3 regions of the Pseudoalteromonas sp. CO109Y genome follow, and region 3 is predicted to be linked to each of the others. Evidence: predicted binding sites of a transcription regulator. Region 3 holds the regulator's gene; each other region holds the start of a gene.
The links. The regulator sigma-54, encoded in region 3, starts transcription at its own class of promoters, with help from an activator protein. The targets are predictions, from matches to a motif close to GTTGGCACGNNNNTNGNNT.
Positions count from the first base shown of each region.

Region 1: the regulator sigma-54 is predicted to act here: its motif matches at 3,128-3,146, upstream of flgB (flagellar basal body rod protein FlgB).
Region 2: the regulator sigma-54 is predicted to act here: its motif matches at 4,125-4,143, upstream of EXT43_RS06050 (DUF1328 family protein).

Region 1 is NZ_SGPD01000017.1:101,293-108,113, forward strand. Features, by position in the region: gene EXT43_RS06630 (flagellar protein FlgN) at 1-22, opposite strand, end outside; gene flgM (flagellar biosynthesis anti-sigma factor FlgM) at 15-335, opposite strand; gene flgA (flagellar basal body P-ring formation chaperone FlgA) at 414-1,118, opposite strand; gene EXT43_RS06645 (chemotaxis protein) at 1,261-2,193, shown strand; gene EXT43_RS06650 (protein-glutamate O-methyltransferase CheR) at 2,215-3,045, shown strand; gene flgB (flagellar basal body rod protein FlgB) at 3,181-3,591, shown strand; gene flgC (flagellar basal body rod protein FlgC) at 3,594-4,025, shown strand; gene EXT43_RS06665 (flagellar hook assembly protein FlgD) at 4,039-4,719, shown strand; gene flgE (flagellar hook protein FlgE) at 4,772-6,139, shown strand; gene EXT43_RS06675 (flagellar basal body rod protein FlgF) at 6,300-6,821, shown strand, end outside.
Region 2 is NZ_SGPD01000016.1:40,718-47,538, forward strand. Features, by position in the region: gene EXT43_RS06025 (aspartate kinase) at 1-1,156, shown strand, start outside; gene csrA (carbon storage regulator CsrA) at 1,250-1,441, shown strand; gene EXT43_RS06035 (YcxB family protein) at 1,469-1,936, opposite strand; gene EXT43_RS06040 (hypothetical protein) at 2,061-2,984, shown strand; gene EXT43_RS06045 (hypothetical protein) at 3,662-3,853, opposite strand; gene EXT43_RS06050 (DUF1328 family protein) at 3,905-4,078, opposite strand; gene EXT43_RS06055 (OadG family transporter subunit) at 4,613-4,861, shown strand; gene oadA (sodium-extruding oxaloacetate decarboxylase subunit alpha) at 4,877-6,649, shown strand; gene EXT43_RS06065 (sodium ion-translocating decarboxylase subunit beta) at 6,660-6,821, shown strand, end outside.
Region 3 is NZ_SGPD01000006.1:14,202-21,022, reverse strand. Features, by position in the region: gene kdsC (3-deoxy-manno-octulosonate-8-phosphatase KdsC) at 1-120, shown strand, start outside; gene lptC (LPS export ABC transporter periplasmic protein LptC) at 117-671, shown strand; gene lptA (lipopolysaccharide transport periplasmic protein LptA) at 661-1,182, shown strand; gene lptB (LPS export ABC transporter ATP-binding protein) at 1,179-1,904, shown strand; gene EXT43_RS01030 (RNA polymerase factor sigma-54) at 2,012-3,508, shown strand; gene hpf (ribosome hibernation promoting factor) at 3,536-3,823, shown strand; gene ptsN (PTS IIA-like nitrogen regulatory protein PtsN) at 3,827-4,279, shown strand; gene rapZ (RNase adapter RapZ) at 4,280-5,125, shown strand; gene EXT43_RS01010 (HPr family phosphocarrier protein) at 5,139-5,411, shown strand; gene mgtE (magnesium transporter) at 5,623-6,821, shown strand, end outside.

The sequences.
Region 1 (6,821 bases), on a different contig from region 3:
TTAAATGATTATGATCAGCCATAGACATCAAACTCGAATGCAGCGATGTTCTTTGCTAGCTTTTCAGCATCAATTTGGTATTTACCCTCACTGATTGCTTTTTTCAGCTCAGCCACTTTATTGCTATCAAAGCCAGATGATTGCTCTGCTTTTTCTTGCAAAGATTTTAGCTGTTTAGCTTGAGGAGTTAAGCTAACAGAATCTGCACTTGCTTTTGGTGCGGCCGATTTTGCAGCGGCTGCATTAGCATTATCTTTTTGTAAATCAAGCTTTTTTTGCTTGGTATTTGTCAACACAGAAGGCTGTTGTTGACCATTATTGACATTGCTTACCATAATTTTGACCTATACATTACCCAACATATGCCTTTATATCGGCGGGCACAGCGGATACTTTAGCATAAATATAAAAAATTAAATATTTACTTGTACAGACTCGACCCCATCCACACGTGCATTTAATACTTTACCTGATTTTTTGTTTTTTACACGTACTAATTCGTCTAACGTGCCATCTTCTAGAGCAATTCCGGTGGTTTTAATTCTTAAGCCGCGTAATGAAGCATAGATAGTTACATTATCGCCTTTACAAACCATACAAACCTGGCTCATAACAATAGGTGTGCCGTCACGTAAATTGCGCTTACTGCGACTGCCAATAAGTATAGCCTCATCTTGAACATATTGTGTTCTAACAAATTGTTTAGGTTTCATTTCGAGGCGTAAATGTTCAGGGCGAATGACCTCTCCACGGGCTAAATTAGTGGTAACAACAACCACAGGTTCGAGCTCAATAATGCGCACGTGAACGTATTGAGTCCAACTATTTAAATCTTGGCACTTAAGTTGTACAGTTACCTGCCGATTAAAAGGAGGCTCAGTTGGTAACTCTTTGTTAATTGGTGACTCACATAACCTCTCAGGAATGCGACTATCTAATGGTAAAGCACTAATTTGAGGTGTGGTGTCCAGATCAGGGAGCTGCTCGCTAACAAAATCGATGGCGATTTGTTGAAGTTGCTCGGTATTATAAACTTCTGCCTGTAGTTGTGTTGTAAACAACAGGCTAGTAAGAAAATAAAAAACACTGTATCTTCGGCTTTTTTTTAACAAACTCATATTGTTTCGACTATGCTTATGGTTGAAAACAAGGTATAAATATTTTGCGTCAAAAAACAGACGCTTTGTAACCTTATGTAGCTTTAACACAAAGAAGGCAATTATTGTTCCAGCTCTGATTGTTTATCTTTAGGAGATTGAAATGGCAGGCATTTTAGACTCAGTTAACCAGCGTACTCAGTTGGTTGGGCAAAACCGCCTTGAATTACTATTATTCAAACTCAGAGGGCGACAACGCTTTGGTATAAACGTGTTTAAAGTAAGAGAGGTTCTGCAATGTCCACCACTTACTAACATGCCCAAATCAAATGCGTACATTCGCGGTGTTGCGCATATCCGTGGTCAAACTATCTCTGTTATTGATTTATCGATGGCTGTAGGTGGCCCTGCAATTGAAAATATCAAAGACAGTTTTATCATCATTGCTGAGTACAACCGTTCAGTGCAAGGGTTTTTAGTTGGTGGCGTTGAACGAATCGTGAATATGAACTGGGAAAAAATAATGCCGCCGCCTTCGGGAGCCGGACGTTATTCTTACCTAACTGCGGTCACTGAGATTGAAAACGAATTAGTTGAAATTCTCGATGTAGAAAAGATATTAAACGAAATTTGCCCAGTTAACACTGAAGTGAGTGCTGAAGTAGTTGGTGAAGGTGAGATTCAGCGTGACTTAGGTGAGCGTATTGTCTTTATTGCTGATGACTCTGCAGTAGCTCGAAACCAAGTTAAGCGTGCGCTTGAACCTCTAGGTGTACAAACTGAACTAGCTAAAAACGGAAAAGAAGCGCTTTTACGTTTAAGAGAGATTGCTCAGCTCGATTGTCAAAATGATATTACTGAACGTGTTGGTCTATTAATATCTGATGTAGAAATGCCAGAAATGGACGGTTATACCTTAACCGCTGAAATTAAGGCTGATCCAAAATTATCACCTTTGCATGTGATCTTGCATACCTCTTTAAGTGGGGTGTTTAACCAAGCAATGATCGAAAAAGTGGGTGCTGATGATTTTATTGCAAAATTTAACCCAGATGAATTAGCGACAGCTGTGAAGAAGTGGGTTCATTGTGATTAATTATTTATAGGTGGTATTACTTTGGAAAATAAGCATTTACAACAAAGCGAATACGATCAATTCCGCTCTTTTTTAGAGCAACAATGTGGCATTGTGCTTGGCGATAATAAACTTTATTTAGTTAAAAGCCGCCTTGCGCCGCTTATGGCGCGTTTTAATGTTGAGTCTTTATCACAGTTGGTAAGTAAAACACTAAGCCCTCATGAGAGGCAGCTTCGTGCCGCTGTCGTTGATGCGATGACAACCAATGAAACGCTTTGGTTTCGTGATCAATATCCGTTTGAGTTATTGAAAACAAAACTATTTCCTGAGCTTAAAGATGTGCGTAGGCCACTAAAAATATGGTCAGCGGCAAGTTCATCAGGACAAGAGCCGTACTCAATTGCCATGTCTGTTGCCGAGTTCCAATCTAAAAATCCAGGCGTATTAAAGATGGGTGCGCAAATTATTGGCACTGATATCTCTAATACCATGCTTGATATGTGCAAGAATGCTGAGTATGACTCACTAGCCCTTGCTCGTGGCTTGTCGATGGAGCGTCGTCAAAAGTTCTTCAAGGACAGCGGTAATGGAATGGCTCAGGTAGTTGACCCTATACGTAAAATGGTCAGCTTTAGACATTTAAACTTACTCGATTCATATGCCCTAATGGGCAAGTTTGACATCATATTTTGCCGTAATGTGTTGATTTACTTTTCACCAGAAGTAAAAGCTAAAATCATTTCGCAATTTGCTCAAGCTTTAAACCCGAAAGGTTACCTGTTTTTAGGTGCGTCAGAATCAATGGCGGGCTTAAGTGATAGCTTTGATATGGTTCGTTGTAACCCGGGTATCATCTATCAGAAAAAGTAAACTCTCCTTAGCAACCTAGCCCTTAGGTTGCTAAATTTACCTATTTTTCAGTCTCTTATATAAATTAAATTGCTCCTGAATTTTTGGCTTAGCTTTTGCATTAACCACTACAGAGTCAATTTTTTGGAGATGGTTATGGCTATCAGTTTTGATAAAGCATTTGGTGTTCATCCTCATGCGATGTTGATCCGTTCACAACGCGCTGAGTTATTAGCGACAAATATCGCTAATGCTGATACGCCGGGCTATAAAGCGAAAGATATCGATTTTGCCTCGGCATTAAAAGCGGCAAAAAGCAACCAACAAGGCGGCAATAGCATGGTAAGAACCGATGCTAAACATATTGCCGGGGGCAGTCGTTTTGTTGGCAGCGCAGAAATGTTTCGTACGCCAAATCAAGCAGATACAGGTGATGGTAACTCAGTCGATATACAAGTGGAACGAAACTTGTATGTACAGAACTCATTAGAGTATCAGGCAAGCCTGCAATTTATGAGTAGTAAAATTAAAGGCCTTAAAAAAGCCCTCGGTAGTCAAGGAGCTTAATCATGAGTTTGTATAATGTTTTTGATATTTCAGCAACCGGTATGAGCGCGCAAAATGTTCGCTTAAATACTACTGCCAGTAATATCTCGAATGCGAATACGATTAGTTCTAGCCAAGATCAGACATATCGAGCGCGCCACCCTGTTTTTGCTGCAGAGTTGACTAAAGCGTCAGCATCACAAAGCAATCCTCAGGGCTCTTCTGTTGGCGTTAAAGTGTTAGGCATTGTAGAGAGTGATAAACCTCTACAAATTGAATATAACCCGAACCACCCAAGTGCGGATGAAAATGGTTATATCTACAAACCTAACGTTAATGTTGTAGAAGAAATGGCAAATATGATTTCAGCCTCTCGCTCTTACCAAACAAATGTGCAAGTTGCTGATGCAGCTAAGCAAATGTTAAGTAAAACACTGTTGCTTGGGCAGCGGTAACCGAGGATAAGTTATGAGTAACGACATCAGCAGTGCGTCATCAACGTATTTAGATAATTTACGTTGGCAAGACAATCAAAATAAAACAGAAGAGAAAGATGATACTTTAACGCAAGAAGACTTCTTCTCACTTTTAACACAACAGTTGTCGTTTCAAGACCCAAGCAAGCCTGCTGACAACGATCAAATGATTGCGCAGATGACGAATTTCACTATGGCTGAGGGTATTTCAAACTTAAATGAGAAGTTTGAATCACTGACTGCATCAATGACATCTAACTCTGCGTTACAGGCTTCAACGCTCGTTGGTAAGCAAGCGTTACTTGAGTCTGACACCATTGATTTTGATGGCGAAAATCTAGCTAAAGGGTCGGTGGTTGCAGAAACCGCTGTTGAATCTTTAACGCTAAGAATAACGGATTCATCAGGCCAGTTAGTGCGTACCATTGAATTAGGTTCTCAGTCAGCGGGTGCACTTCGTTTTGAATGGGATGGTAAAGACAATGATGGCAATGTGCTACCTGAAGGTGAATATGACATCAGTGCTGAAGGCTTTGTAAATGGAGACTACAGCAGTATGCCAATGGCGACCTTTAAGAATATTGAAAGTGTCAATATTAATGGCGCAAGCGGCATTATCGTAAATACAAAAGAGGGTGCGGTTAGGCTAACTGATATAGCTGAAATCGCATAAGTAAAAAAAGGTTTGGGTTAGCTTAGGCTAAGAGATAGGTTAGAGGTGAGTTATGAGCTTCAATATAGCATTAACAGGCTTAGCAGCCGCGCAAAAAGATTTAGACGTTACAGCAAATAATATTGCTAACGTTAATACTACGGGCTTTAAAGAGTCTCGTGCAGAGTTCGCTGATGTATACGCATCATCAGTATTTAGTTCTGGTAAAACAAAAAATGGTGACGGTGTAAGAACGACAATGGTGGCACAGCAATTCCACCAAGGCTCGTTATCTTTCACAAATAACTCTCTTGACTTAGCGATCACTGGTGAAGGTTATTTCGCAATGGCGAATGACCTAGGCGCGCAAGACTTCACATATACTCGTGCAGGTGCGTTTAAACTAAACCAGGATAACTTCATTGTTGATGCAAGCGGTAACTACTTACAAGGTTTCCCTGTTGATGAAGCAACCGGTGATACCACTTCTGTTAGCTTAAGTACATCTTCAGCGTTACAAATTCCTGATGCATCAGGTTCACCGCGTGCAACCACGAATGTTTATTCATCATTTAACCTTGATTCACGTGCCTCTGCGCCAACAGTGACACCGTTTGATCCTGAATCAAGTGCTACATATAATAGTTCAACATCAACAACTGTGTATGATTCATTAGGTGAGCCACATATTTTACAGTTCTTCTTCGTTAAAACTGATGCAGCTGTGACAGGTAATGACAATGAGTGGCAAGTATACGCCACACTGGATGAAAAACCATTTGATGCAAGTGGTGTAGAGCAAACAACAACGCCTTATACACCACTAACTACATTCCAATTTGATTCAAGTGGTTTACCACTTAACACGGATGGTGTTGCTAATACTGATGCATCATTTAACCCATTAACTTTACCAAATGGCGCAGGCGCTGCGACAGGTTTATCTGACTTACTATCTAATGGTGCTAGTTTCCCTGATGATGTAACGATGAACTGGCGTGATGAAGCGGCAACAGCGAATAAAGTACCTACTCAATATGCTAGTAACTTTGAAGTAAAAGCACTGGAACAAGATGGTGCGACTGTAGGTCGTCTATCAGGTATCGATATCGGTTCTGACGGTAAAATTGTTGCTTCATACAGTAATGGTGACACTTCATTCTTAGGTCAAGTTGCCATGGTACGCTTTTCGAACTCACAGGGTTTACAACAAGTGGGTGATACTTCTTGGAAGAAGAGTTTAACGTCAGGTGAGCCTATTGCTGGCGAACCAGGTTCAGGTACCTTGGGTTCAATTAACTCATCTGCGCTTGAACAATCAAACGTAAACCTAACTAACGAACTTGTTGACTTGATTAGTGCGCAGCGTAACTTCCAAGCAAATTCACGTGCGCTTGAGGTTAACTCAACACTACAGCAAAACATCCTACAGATCCGTTAATTTTAACGGCTCTAAGCTTAATCCGACACGAAGGCTGCTCCCTCTATTGGCAGCCTTTTTTCATTCTAATTATTCATTTTTCTCTTCTATTTTAGCGTCAATTTTACTTTGGCACTTTTATTGCATTTCTTAGTTATCGTATTTTTAGTGAGTCAATGTTATGGACAAAATGGTCTACATTGCCATGTCGGGTGCTAAACAAAGTTTGCGAGGTCTTGAACTCAAGGCCAACAACCTTGCTAATGCTAACACCACTGGCTTTAAAGCTGATTTTGCACAAGCTCGCTCTATGCAAGCCTTCGGTGAAGGTCTGCCATCTAGGGTGTTTGCAATGCAAGAACGCCCTGGATCTAATATGGAATCGGGTGGTTTTGTTGAAACTGGCCGCGAGCTTGATATCGCGATGAGTGACCGTGGTTGGTTGAGTGTACAAGATGCATCAGGCAATGAGGCGTACACCAAAACTGGCACATTAAACATTACTCCAGATGGCGCGTTGATCACTAGCCATGGCCGTCAAGTAATTGGCGAAGGTGGTCCAATCATTTTGCCATTACCTATCGAGAAAGTTGAGTTTAGTGAAGACGGTGCTATTCAGGTTCGCCCACAAGGAGCGCCAGCAAACTTTTTGGAAGTGGTTGATCGCTTAAAAGTGATTGAGGCTGATAACACTCAGCTTGAA
Region 2 (6,821 bases), on a different contig from region 3:
AGTCGCCGACCTTGTTGTAAAAACCAAGCAACAAGGCCATCAAGTTGTGGTGGTACTCTCGGCTATGTCGGGAGAAACTAACCGTCTAATTAAACTCGCTAAACAAATCGATTCTCGACCTAGTGCTCGTGAGCTTGATGTATTGCTAACCACCGGTGAGCAAGTGTCAGTCTCTCTGCTGGCAATGGCTATCATCAAACGTGGTCACTCAGCGGTAAGCTTGCTTGCTGATCAGGTCAACATTCGCACCGATAATATGTTTGGCAAAGCGCGCATTGAAGAGATTGCTGCGACTCGTCTTAAGCATGAACTTGAGCATAACCGTATTGCCATTATAGCGGGCTTTCAGGGCCGTGATATTGAAGGCAATATCACTACGCTTGGTCGCGGTGGAACAGATACCTCTGCGGTTGAGATTGCAGGTGCTATCAATGCCGACGAATGCCAAATTTACACTGATGTTGATGGGGTATATACCACCGACCCGCGTATTGAACCAAATGCGCGACGTATGAGCCATGTCACCTTCGAAGAAATGCTCGAAATGGCCAGCCTTGGGGCTAAGGTGCTACATATTCGTAGTGTCGAAGCCGCAGGAAAATATAATATACCGCTCAGAGTGTTATCGAGTTTTAACCCGGATCAAGGGACCTTGATCAGTTTTGAGGAGCCGGATGTGCAAGCAAACATTGTGTCGGGTATCGCCTTTAATCGTGACGAAAGTCTGATTTACGTTAATGGCGTGCACCAAGGAACGGAAAACCTTGCAAAAATTTTGAAACTTTTTGCAGAATTCGGCATCGAAATAGATATGATTAATCAAGTTAATCATAACTTTGAAAAAATAGACTATGCTTTTACTGTGCACACGAATGATTTTGAGCAAGCGCTTGAAATTTTGACCAGTAACCAAGATGGTATCAGCGCAGAATCTATAAAAGGGATCAGCAATGTTGCTAAGGTGTCTGCAGTAGGTGTAGGGATGAAATCTCACTCTGGTGTGGCAAGTTTATTTTTTAATGCCCTTGCCGATGAAAACATCAAAGTGATGCTTGTATCGACATCAGAAATAAAGATATCAGTTTTAATTGACGAAAAGTATTTAGAACTGGCTGTACGTGCGCTACACAAAGTTTTTTTAACTGAAAATGAATAAGATCTAGAGTTTTTACTTACTTTTAAGTCTATATTTCATTAGAATGTTTTTGACGCGGAATCTTTTAATTTTTTGGAACATGGGAGCAATAGAATGCTAATACTAACTCGTAGAGTAGGTGAAACCCTTATGATCGGTGACGAAGTAACAGTTACTGTTCTTGGTGTTAAAGGAAATCAAGTTCGCATTGGTGTAAATGCACCTAAAGATGTATCAGTACATCGTGAAGAAATCTACATGCGAATCCAAGCAGAGAAATCTAACCCAAATCCGGGCAACGTTTAATCAGCGACAGATATTTTTAAGAGCCACTCACTGAGTGGCTCTTTTATTTAGTTCAGCTGTTATTTCATCATTTAGCGCTTGTTTAGAAATATATTGCATACCGCGCTGAGCCTTTAAAATATAACCTCGCTCAGTTTCAATGATCTCACTAATTTGTTGCCAGCTTAATTGGTAGCTTTTATGCGGGTTTTCGGCTTTAACGCCTTCATCATCAAATACGACAGTGACTTCGCTACCTGATGCACGACTCATCATTTGTCTTGCGACCCACCATGGGCGCTTGTAATAAAACGATAAGCACTCAACCACGGCAAGCATAATCATAAAGCTGCCTAAATAATGATTATCTAATTGATAAAAAGCCAACAAGCCTAAGGTTATTAATAATACCAACAACGGGTATTTGGGTTTGGCTTGAGATGAATAAGGTAAAGACTCATCAAAGCATTCGTAATAATACGGTTTATCTAATTTGTAAGTTGTACTTAATGTCATTCGTAGGCTCACTTAATTTGCTGGCGGCAGTTTAACATTGATAGAAAAAATCTTCTGTAGTTGGTTTTCATTTAGTTGTCATTGTGAGAGCTTAAGATATGCGTATTTTAAAGGTGTAAGTTGTATGTTTGTTAGTTCAATGTCATTAGCACTTGCAATGACCACAAATACTTTTTTAGTTATGGGCGATATGCCATACACCCCGATTGATGAAATCAATCTCGGCAAAGATGGAAAAATTGCCAAGGCAATCGCAGCAACACCTCATGGCTTTTTAATGCATCTTGGTGATATGAAATCAGGAGCGTTTGCTTGCACGAATAAGCTTTTGCAAACTAATAAAGCGTTATTGACGTCGTTGACCCCGCAGCCTTTTATTTACACCCCAGGTGATAATGAATGGACCGATTGCGACCGAGAAAAACTATCGGTGCGTTTTGATGAGCTTGAACGGCTAAGCTTTGTTAAAGGCTTGATGTTTGACGATGCTTATACAAAAAAAACACAACAACTTCAGGGTTATGCAACCCAAGCTGAAATGCTAGAAAATGCTCGCTGGCAGTTTGATGGCATTGAGTTTCGCACTTTGCATATACCGGGCACTTTTAATGGTCGCTCACAAATTTTAAAAAGTGATAAAAACGCGGCACTAGATGCCGCCGACAAACGTGATAAGTACAACTTAACTTGGTTGAAACAAGCACTTGTTCAGCAAGATGCTAAGGCCTATGTATTTGGTTTTCAGGCTGATATTTACCACCCGACCAGTAAACCCGCTTGCAGCGAGTCACAACGTTCTAATTGTGATGCATTTAGAGTGTACCGTGATGCTATCAGCGACTTCGCAAAGCACACCAATAAGCCTGTACTTGTAATGCATGGCGATACCGGCCCATATTGCCAGCAGCAGTTAGCGAGCAACTTAACGCGTTTAAATGTCCCCGGTGATTTTGCCGTTAGCGATGTAGCTAAGGTGAGTTTTATTGACGGCCAGTGGCATATAGCGAGTGTAACGACAAACGAGCCCCTCACAACGGGTTGTAAATGAAAGCTTAAAGTTAGCGAGTTTCTAGATAAAGAAGCTATCAGCTTTCAGCCGTCAGCTATCAGATTAAAACAAAAGAGCTCGTAGGTTGGGTAGAGCGGAGCGAAACCCAACAAGTTAGCGAGTTTCTAGGGGAAAGAGTAAAGTTATCGAGTTTGAGGCTCACGTAGGCGTGAAATTTATTTTGCGCGATGTTTCTTAAATCTACGTGTAAGTCGTAGGTCGGGCTTTAGCCCGTCAATGTTAGCGGTTATGTGTCGCCATAAATGACGACCTACATGATGTAGGGTAGAGCGGAGCGACACCCAACAAATTAATGAGTTTCTAGGGGGAAAAAGTAAAGTTGCGAGCCTAAGGTAGCTGCGGGTTTATCCCTCGTAGGCGTGAAATTTATTTCGCGCGGTTCTCTGAATTAATGCGGCTGTAGGTCGGGCTTTAGCCCGTCAATGTTAGCGGTTATGTGTCGCCATAAATGGCGACCTACATGATGTAGGGTAGAGCGGAGCGACACCCAACAAGTTAGCGGGTTTCTAGGGGAAAGAGTAAAGTTAGCAAGCTGCTTGACACAAGCTGCAGGCAGCCTAGAGTCGCTAACTCGCTAACTCGCTAACTCGCTAACTCGCTAACTTACATACACAAAAAAGCGGCACTTGGCCGCTTTTCTTAAGTAAGGTGTGTTATTAGCAGTTAGTTTCTTCTGCGTTAACACCTTCTTTTACTTCTTCACATGCATCTTCAACTGCATTTTGTGTATCAGTAATTGCTTCATCAATACGCTCACCTGCGTCTTCAGCAGAGTTGTCTTCACAACCCATGATGAATAAACCTGAAAATAGGGCGATAGTAGCGGCTTTTAAAGTTGAATTTTTCATAATGAAATTCCTTGTAAATTTAAAATAAAGTAAGTGGTTATCTGCTTTTAACTACTTAGGGACACTGCCTCTAAGTGCTCCTGATACCAGCGAAATAACTAGTAATACTAAAAATATAAAAAAGATAATCTTAGCGATGCCTGCAGCGGCTCCTGCGATACCGCCAAAACCTAACACTGCTGCGATTAACGCGATAACTAAAAAAGTAATTGTCCAGCGTAACATAGTGGTCTCCTTGGCTATTTAAATTTTCTTAAGTTCGATGTAACTGAAGCGAGTTCTGTGCCAGAAGTTTTATTTTATATATTTCAATGGGTTGTGTGTTTTTGTCGTTCTTTATAGGGTTCATCATTTGGTAACTTTTACGAGTAAGCATGTAACTTATTCATAGTGATATTTTTTCATATTGAGATGAATGAGGAAAAAGAGAATTGCTGTGGTTATTGGTAAGACCAATTTAACTTTATTTTAAGTGGATAGCTCTAACGCCTTGTTGTGCGTGGTTTTTAGGCTTTTTACTACGGTTGGTTAATAGCTGAACATATAACGTCTGGCTATATTGACTATTTATATCATCTATAACGGGGCTTTAAATGCGCTAATAGTAGGGTGTTAATTATATGTGCGTCATGTTATTTTAAATTTAATTGGTTTTACCAATTTACAATGGTGCTATACAAATGAATTTTGTTTGTTATTATTGGTGCATAATTATTTAACAAAAATAACTTTTTATTTTAAGTAAGCGAGGGGAGTCGTATGGATATAGGTGGATTACTCACCACTGCGGCCAGTTTGATGGTGACAGGCATGGTAGGCGTGTTTGTTTTTCTGACTATTTTGATTTCAGCAGTCACTTTAATGTCAAAGGTAGTGGGTCGATTTGATGATCCTGCAACTGTAGAACCTACGCGTACAGCAAAAATTCAACCTCAACAGGGTGTGCCACAGGCACATATTGCAGCAATCAGCGCTGCAATTGCTCAATTTCGAAATAAACAAAAATAACGGGGCAGCTTAAACATGGCTAAATTAAAATTAACCGAATTAGTATTGCGTGACGCACACCAGTCTCTTTTGGCAACGCGTATGCGCTTAGACGACATGCTACCCATGGCAGAAAAACTCGATAATGCGGGTTATTGGTCAATTGAATCATGGGGTGGTGCGACGTTTGACTCGTGTATCCGTTATTTAGGTGAAGATCCTTGGCAACGTATTCGCGAGCTAAAAGCGGCAATGCCAAACACTAAGCAACAAATGCTACTTCGTGGACAAAATCTTCTAGGTTACCGTCATTATGCTGATGATGTAGTCGAAAAGTTTGTTGAGCGTGCCCACAAAAACGGTGTTGATGTATTCCGTATTTTTGATGCGATGAACGATGTACGTAACCTTGAAACTGCCATTAAAGCCGCAGTTAAAGTAGGTGCTCATGCCCAAGGTACTATTTCGTACACAGTAAGCCCAGTCCATACGCTTGATATGTGGCTTGAGCTGGCAAAACAACTAGAAGATCTTGGCTGTCATTCAATTTGTATTAAAGATATGGCGGGTTTATTAAAGCCATATGATTGCGAGCAGTTGATCAAAGGCTTAAAAGAAACTGTATCTATTCCTATCGCAATGCAATGCCACGCGACGACAGGTTTAAGTACTGCAACTTACCAAAAAGCAATCGATGCGGGTATCGATATGCTTGATACGGCTATTTCGTCAATGAGTATGACCTACGGTCATAGTGCCACAGAAACTATTGTTTCAATTGTAGAAGGCACTGAGCGTGACACCGGCCTTAATTTAAATGAGTTAGAAGAAATTGCCGCTTATTTCCGTGATGTACGTAAGAAATACGCTGCATTTGAAGGCAGCCTTAAAGGTGTTGATGGTCGTATCTTATTAGCCCAAGTACCTGGCGGTATGTTAACTAACATGGAAAATCAGCTTAAAGAGCAAGGTGCTGCTGATAAGCTTGATCAAGTATTACTTGAGATCCCGCGTGTACGTGAAGACTTAGGTTACATTCCTTTAGTTACACCAACGTCGCAAATTGTAGGTACTCAAGCGGTACTCAATGTACTGACTGGCGAGCGTTATAAAACCATCACTAAAGAAACTGCGGGTGTACTTAAAGGTGAGTATGGTGCAACACCGGCGCCAATGAATAAAGAGCTACAAGAGCGTGTACTAGAGGGCGCTGAAGCAATTACGTGCCGTCCTGCTGATAAGCTTGAACCTGAACTTGAGAAGCTTGAAGCAGAGTTATTAAGTGAAGCTAAAGAGCAAGGTTTAGAGCTTGCTGATGACGTGATTGATGATGTGCTTACTTACGCATTATTCCCTCAAATCGGCCTTAAGTTTATTAAAAACCGTAACAACCCTGATGCGTTTGAAGCAATTCCAACGGGTGAAGTCGCTAAGTCAGAAACTAAGCCAGCCTCTACAAGCCCTGCAAAAGCAGAGCAATACAGCGTTAAAGTTGATGGCAAAGTTTACGATGTAGTTGTAGCGCAAGGTGGTGAGCTCAAAGAGGTAACCCTAAAAGACAGTGAGTTAATTCCTCAGTCAGCTTCAGCGTCTGTTAGCGAAACCTTAAACGCGCCGTTAGCAGGCAATATTTTCAAAGTGAAGGTAAAAGCTGGCCAAACAGTAAACGAAGGTGATGTGGTTATCATTATGGAAGCGATGAAAATGGAAACAGAAGTTCGCGCTGCACACTCAGGCACAATAGCTGAAGTATTAGTAGCAGAAGGCGACTCTGTTGCCACTGGCGATGCGCTAATCGCACTGGCATAGGAGACAGAGGATGGATGGTGTTTTAAACCTCTGGCATGCCACGGGTATTGCTAACTTTACTTTTCCGGCATTGATCATGATTGCGGTTGGTTGCTTGTTACTCTATTTAGCAATCTCCCGTAACTTTGAGCCACTGTTGTTATTACCTATCGGCTTTGGGGCTATTTTAACT
Region 3 (6,821 bases):
AAAAAGCTGGCTCATTACACCACATTATTACCAGGTGGCTTTGGAGCTGTGCGTGAATTAACTGATTTACTCATGTTAGAAAACGGTAAGCCGTTAACTAGCGATGGAACCAGCGCATGAATATAGCCCGTATTTTACTGAGTATTGTTTTTGTTTGTTGCATGGTGTGGTTATGGTACCCGTACTTTAACCAATCAACAGACACAATAACTAGTGAAGACGAGATCATCGCAACACCTGATTACACCGCAGTGGCGTTAAAGCAAACAGCGTATGACGAGCAAGGCAAAATTAGTCATAAAGTGGCTGCTGCTAAAATGGAGTTGTATCAACAATTAGGGTTTACCTTTTTTGAGCAACCTATTTTTACTATTTATGGCGACCAGCAGGTTTGGCAAGTAAAAGCCAAAGAAGCCACATTGTACGAAAACGATCAGCTGATTTTTGAAGGGGATGTAGTTGCTAAAAACTTAACCCATAACGGCATGATCGAAGATATAAAAGCAGAAAACATTAATGTCGACATTGATAAAATGACCATGTTTTCTAAGCAACCTGTGACACTAACAGGACCGAATTTAAAGATTACCGGTAAAGGCTTAAAAGCCGATTTAAAAACCGAAATTGTTGAGTTAACTAACCATACACGAACCATATACTATGACCAATAAACTGAAGAAATTACTCCTGATCCCAAGCTTATTGATTGCCTTTTCGGGCGCAGCTGCCGAGCAAACTGGCGCTCAAATTAGCATTAGCTCAGATCGCCAAGTAGGTAAACTAAAAGATGGCGTTGGCATATTTGAAGGTAACGTAGAGATCGTGCATGGTAATCGTCGTATTACCGCTGAACGCCTTGAAGCACACGGCGGTGACACCGAAGGTACAGTAGAGTTGATTATTGCCACAGGTAAGCCTGCTTACTTCGAAGAAAAGCAAGCTGATGGCACCGTAATGAGCGCTAGCGCAGAAGAAGTACGTTATGATGTTGCAAAACGCTTCTTAACCTTAAATGGTGAAGCTGAAGTTACTCAAGCAGGTCAAAAAGTAACAGCAAAAAGCATTACCTATGATATGGCACAGCAGCTGATCAGTGCTGAAAAAGACGAAAATTCAACAGATCGTGTACACACTATTTTAGTGCCTGTTGAAAATAAAAAAGATAATAAAGGCCAACCATGAGCACATTAAAAGCAGAGCTTTTAGCTAAAAGCTACAAAGGCCGCCAAGTGGTTAAAAATGTCGGTCTTGAAGTTGAAGCTGGCAGTATTGTTGGCTTGCTTGGTCCAAATGGCGCAGGTAAAACAACGACCTTCTATATGATTGTAGGCCTAGTACCTAGCGACAAAGGTAAAATCAGTATTGATGATAACGATATCACCCTTTTACCAATGCATAGCCGTGCGCGTTTAGGTATTGGCTATCTGCCACAAGAATCGTCAATTTTTCGAAAGTTGACGGTTTACCAAAACTTGATGGCCATTTTAGAAACTCGTAAAGATCTAAATAAAACCACCCGCGAAGAAACACTCAATAGCTTACTTGATGAGTTTAGTATTCAACACATTCGTGACAGCCAAGGTATGGCGCTGTCAGGTGGTGAGCGACGCCGTGTAGAAATTGCTCGCGCATTAGCCGCTAATCCTAAATTTATCCTTTTAGATGAGCCTTTTGCTGGTGTTGATCCAATTTCAGTGTTAGATATAAAGAAAATTATTGAGCACCTAAAAAATCGTGGTATCGGTGTACTAATTACTGACCATAATGTTCGAGAAACCCTTGATGTTTGTGAAAAAGCCTACATTGTTTCTCATGGGGAGCTAATTGCATCAGGCACACCTGAGCACGTATTAGCAGACCAAACTGTACGCGATGTATATCTAGGCGAGCAATTCAGGCTGTAACCATTACGCCAGCGACTAGAGCATCTGCTAGACTTATAACAATGACAATAAATCGATAACTGTGTTTATACAGGTATCGATAACTTAAAAAGGATTGTTAGGGATACATGAGGCAATCATTACAGCTGCGCATGGGCCAGCAACTTACAATGACTCCACAACTGCAACAAGCTATTCGTTTGTTGCAGCTCAGTACATTGGATCTCCAGCAAGAAATTCAAGAAGCGCTTGATAGTAATCCTCTACTTGAAGTGGAAGAAGCGGATTACAACGAAGAAAGCACCGGCAAGAATGAGCAAAAAGCTGAATCTGACGATGTACAAGTCAGCGCGTCTGCCGAAGAAGCACCTAGCGAGTACGAGCAAGAAAGTAGTGATGCTCTCAATAAAGACACCGTAAGCGATGACTTAGCAATGGATGTTACCTGGGATGAGTACATGAGTGCCGCCCCTTCAACATCGTCAGGGCCAATGCCTGAAGATGAATCTATCTATCAGGGAGCATCAACCGAAACCCTTCACGAATACCTGATGTGGCAATTGCAACTCACGCCATTTAGCCCTACTGATGAAGCGATTGCTGTGGCAATTGTAGAAGCTATCGATGACTCAGGTATTTTAACGGTAAGCTGTGAAGATATCGTCGAAAGCTTTAATCAAAATAACGATGAAGAAGAAATCGAACTTGATGAAGTCGAAGCGGTCTTAAAAAGAATTCAGTTATTTGATCCTGTGGGTATTGGCGCGCGCAGTTTACAAGAATGCCTGTGCATTCAGCTACGCCAATTCGATGCCGATACGCCATATTTAGCTGAAACTAAAATGGTTTTATCTGAGCATATCGAATTATTAGCGAGTCGCGACTATCGAACTTTGATGAAAAAGACTAAGCTTAAAGAAAATGAGCTTAAAGAAGTGATGACGCTTATTCACAGCTTAAATCCTAAGCCTGCGGATAGCATAGTACGCGAAGAATCTGAGTACGTTATACCTGATGTATCAGTGAAAAAAGTGAAAGGCCGCTGGGTAGTCGAGTTAAACCCAGATTGTATGCCAAAGATTAGAGTGAACAGCCAATATGCGGCGATGTCTCGCTCTGTTAAATCAAGTAGCGACAGCCAATTTATTCGCTCTCACTTACAAGAAGCAAAGTGGTTTATTAAGAGCTTAGAAAGCCGTAACGATACGCTATTAAAAGTGACCAACTGTATCGTTCAACAACAACAAGCTTTCTTTGAGCATGGCCCTGAGGCAATGAAGCCGATGGTGCTAAATGATGTTGCTGAAATGGTCGAAATGCATGAATCGACGATTTCACGGGTAACAACGCAAAAATATATGCATACCCCACGGGGTATTTTTGAGTTGAAATATTTCTTCTCAAGCCATGTCAGCACCGAAAATGGTGGTGAGTGTTCTTCTACAGCAATACGCGCTTTAATCAAGAAGTTAGTCGCTGCAGAAAACTCAGCTAAACCATTGAGTGATAGCAAAATTGCAGATATATTGGCTGAGCAAGGAATTAAAGTAGCTAGACGTACAATTGCAAAATATCGTGAGTCTCTAGCAATACCTCCGTCTAATCAGCGTAAGAGTCTGATTTAGACGTTTTACATAGAAGGAAAAATGCTTATGCAACTAAATTTAACTGGTCGTCATGTAGAAATCACAGATTCATTAAGAGACTATGTAAACACCAAGTTTGCAAAACTAGAAAGGCATTTTGACCATATTAATAATGTTCATGTCATTCTAGATGTAGAAAAATTAAGCCAAAAAGCAGAAGCAACTTTACATGTAAACGGAGGCGAATTATTCGCTTCAACAGAACATCAAGATATGTACGCAGCCATTGACTCACTGATCGATAAACTTGATCGCCAAGTCATTAAACACAAAGAGAAATTAGCTCGACATTAAATTATGAAACTAAGTTCACTTACTAACCAGGACTGCAGCAAAGCTGCGGTCCTTTTTAATAGCAAAAAAAGAATTCTTGAATATATCAGCGAACTGGCCCACCAGCAGCTTCCTCATTTATCGCAACAAGATATCCTAGATGCTTTACTCAACCGAGAAAAACTAGGCAGCACCGGCATTGGCCGAGGTATTGCTATTCCACATGGCCGAATGAGCGGCGCAGATGAGCCTCATGCATTTGTGATAGTGAGTGAATCCCCTATTAATTTTGATGCAATTGATAATCGTCCAGTTGATATTTTTGTGGCACTCATCGTACCAGATGGTGACTGTCAGCTTCACCTAAAGACCTTATCAACAATTGCTGATAGACTTAAAGATAAAGAGTTTTGTAAACAGCTGCGTAGTGCTACTACCGATCAGCAACTGTTTCAGGTCATATCAGCAGAGGCATAAATGGAATTAATAATTATCAGCGGTCGCTCAGGCTCAGGTAAATCGGTCGCTTTACGAGTACTTGAAGACTTAGGCTATTATTGCGTTGATAATATTCCGGTTAATTTACTGCCTTCGCTCGTACGTAGTGTGTCTGATAACTACGATAAAATAGCGGTCAGTATCGACGTACGTAACTTACCGAAAGAGCAGCAAGAATTTAATGATATTCTTGAGTACCTGCCAGGTTTCGCAAACCCAACACTATTCTATTTAGACAGTGATGACCAAACTCTGATCAAGCGCTTTTCAGAAACACGCCGCTTGCATCCACTATCTATTGATTCTTTGCCGCTTGATCTGGCCATTAAACAAGAAAAAATCCTGCTTGATGTGTTGATCACTCGCGCTGACTTTATGATTGATACCACGGATCTGAGTGTTCATCAGTTAGCAGAATCAATTCGCGAAAAGATTTTAGGTAAAAAAGATAAAAAGCTAATTATTACCTTTATGTCGTTTGGCTTTAAGCATGGTATTCCAAAAGAAGCGGACTACGTTTTTGACGCACGCTTTTTACCTAACCCACACTGGGAACCTGATTTAAAGCCACTAACAGGCCTTGACCAACCAGTCAAAGATTACCTAGCTAGCCACAACATAGTGCAAAAATTTACGTGGCAAATACAAACCTTTGTGCAAACTTGGTTACCGCACTTAGAGCGCAATAACCGCAGTTACCTGACTATTGCTATTGGCTGTACCGGTGGCCAACATCGCTCTGTTTACTTAGCGCAAACAATTGGTGAGAGCTTTGCCAAAAGCCATGCTAATGTAAAAATTCGCCACCGCGAACAAGACATTTAATTAGGCACCAACAATGCACGCTGAAGATACCTTTTTAATTCAAAACAAACTTGGCTTACATGCTCGTGCTGCTACTGTTTTAGCGCAATTAGCATTGCAATTTGATGCCAAAATTACGCTTTATCAAGATGATAAAGAAGCTGAAGGCGACAGCGTGTTAGCATTAATGCTACTTGAAAGTAGTCAGGGTAAAGAAGTTCGCGTTGTATGCGAAGGTCCTGACGCTGATGCAGCATTAACGGCAATCGGCGAATTAATTGCACAACGCTTCCACGAGCAAGAATAGCATTTGCTAAGACTTCAAGGTTTACGGTAAACTTAATTCGGATATTTAAAATTCCCTTTAAATATCCTACTTTTATATCGCTCGCTTTTCTAAATTACAAAACTCTTAATAAATTTATCGCAGTGCGACGATATCTCTGCAAATACACTACAAAGCAACTATGCTGTATTTGCTTAGCCTATTTAAACTTTTTTCAGTTGTAAGGACGCCAATGCCAGAAGCCTTTGAACAAGATTACCCACTACAACAACTCAAACAAGTGACCAAGTCACTCAATAGTGGTCAATTTGTTCAAGTGCGCGGTATGTTAGCCAAAACGGCACCTTGTGATACAGCCCTTTTACTTGAATCTTCTCCCCATAAAATTCGTCGTATGCTTTGGCAGCTGGTTGATCCAGATGTCCGTGGTGATGTTCTAGAAGAACTCTCTGAAGATGTACGTCTTGGCATTATTGCCCAGATGGAGCCTGAGCACATTGCTGCTGCCACTGAAGATATGGACGACGATGACTTAGGTGAGGTTTTACGTAGTCTTCCTGATACCGTATATCAAGACGTTGTCAGCGCCATGGACTCGCAAGATAGAGAGAGAGCTACTCAAGCACTTTCTTATCAAGAGCGCTCAGCCGGTGCCTTGATGAACAGCGATACGGTTACCATTCGCCCTGACGTTACCCTCGATGTTGTACTGCGCTATTTACGCTTACGAGGTGAGCTACCAGAAGGTACCGATGACTTATATGTAGTTGATAAGCATAACTGCTTCTTAGGTGCGCTTTCATTAACAACATTGCTGACCAGCCCATCAGATAAAATTGTTCGTGATTTAATGGATGAAGACTGTGAGTCAATCCTAATCTCTATGGATGAAAGTGATGTGGCGCAACTGTTCGAGCGTCACAATTGGATTTCAGCCCCTGTCGTGGATGATAACGCTCACTTGCTTGGTCGTATTACCATCGATGATATCGTTGACGTAATCCGTGAAGATGCAGAGCACAGCATGCTAAGCCTCGCAGGTCTTGACGACGAAGAAGATACCTTTGCGCCAGTACTGAAAAGTTCGCAGCGTCGCTCTATTTGGCTTGGGGTTAACTTATTAACCGCATTGTTAGCAGCAATTGTGGCAAGCTTTTTCGAAAACACCTTAGCAATTTTACCCATTTTAGCGGTACTCAATGGTATCGTACCTTCAATGGGAGGTGTTGCGGGTAGCCAGACCTTAACCCTGGTTATTCGTGGTATAGCGGTTGGTCATATCAACCAAACCAACCAACGCTTCTTATTACTTAAGGAGTTAGCGATTGGCGCACTGAATGGCATTATTTGGTCGATATTAATTGCTGGTGTGGTTGCCCTATGGCAGTGGGACTTTAAGCTCGGCGCAGTACTGGCCTTTGCAATGTTTAT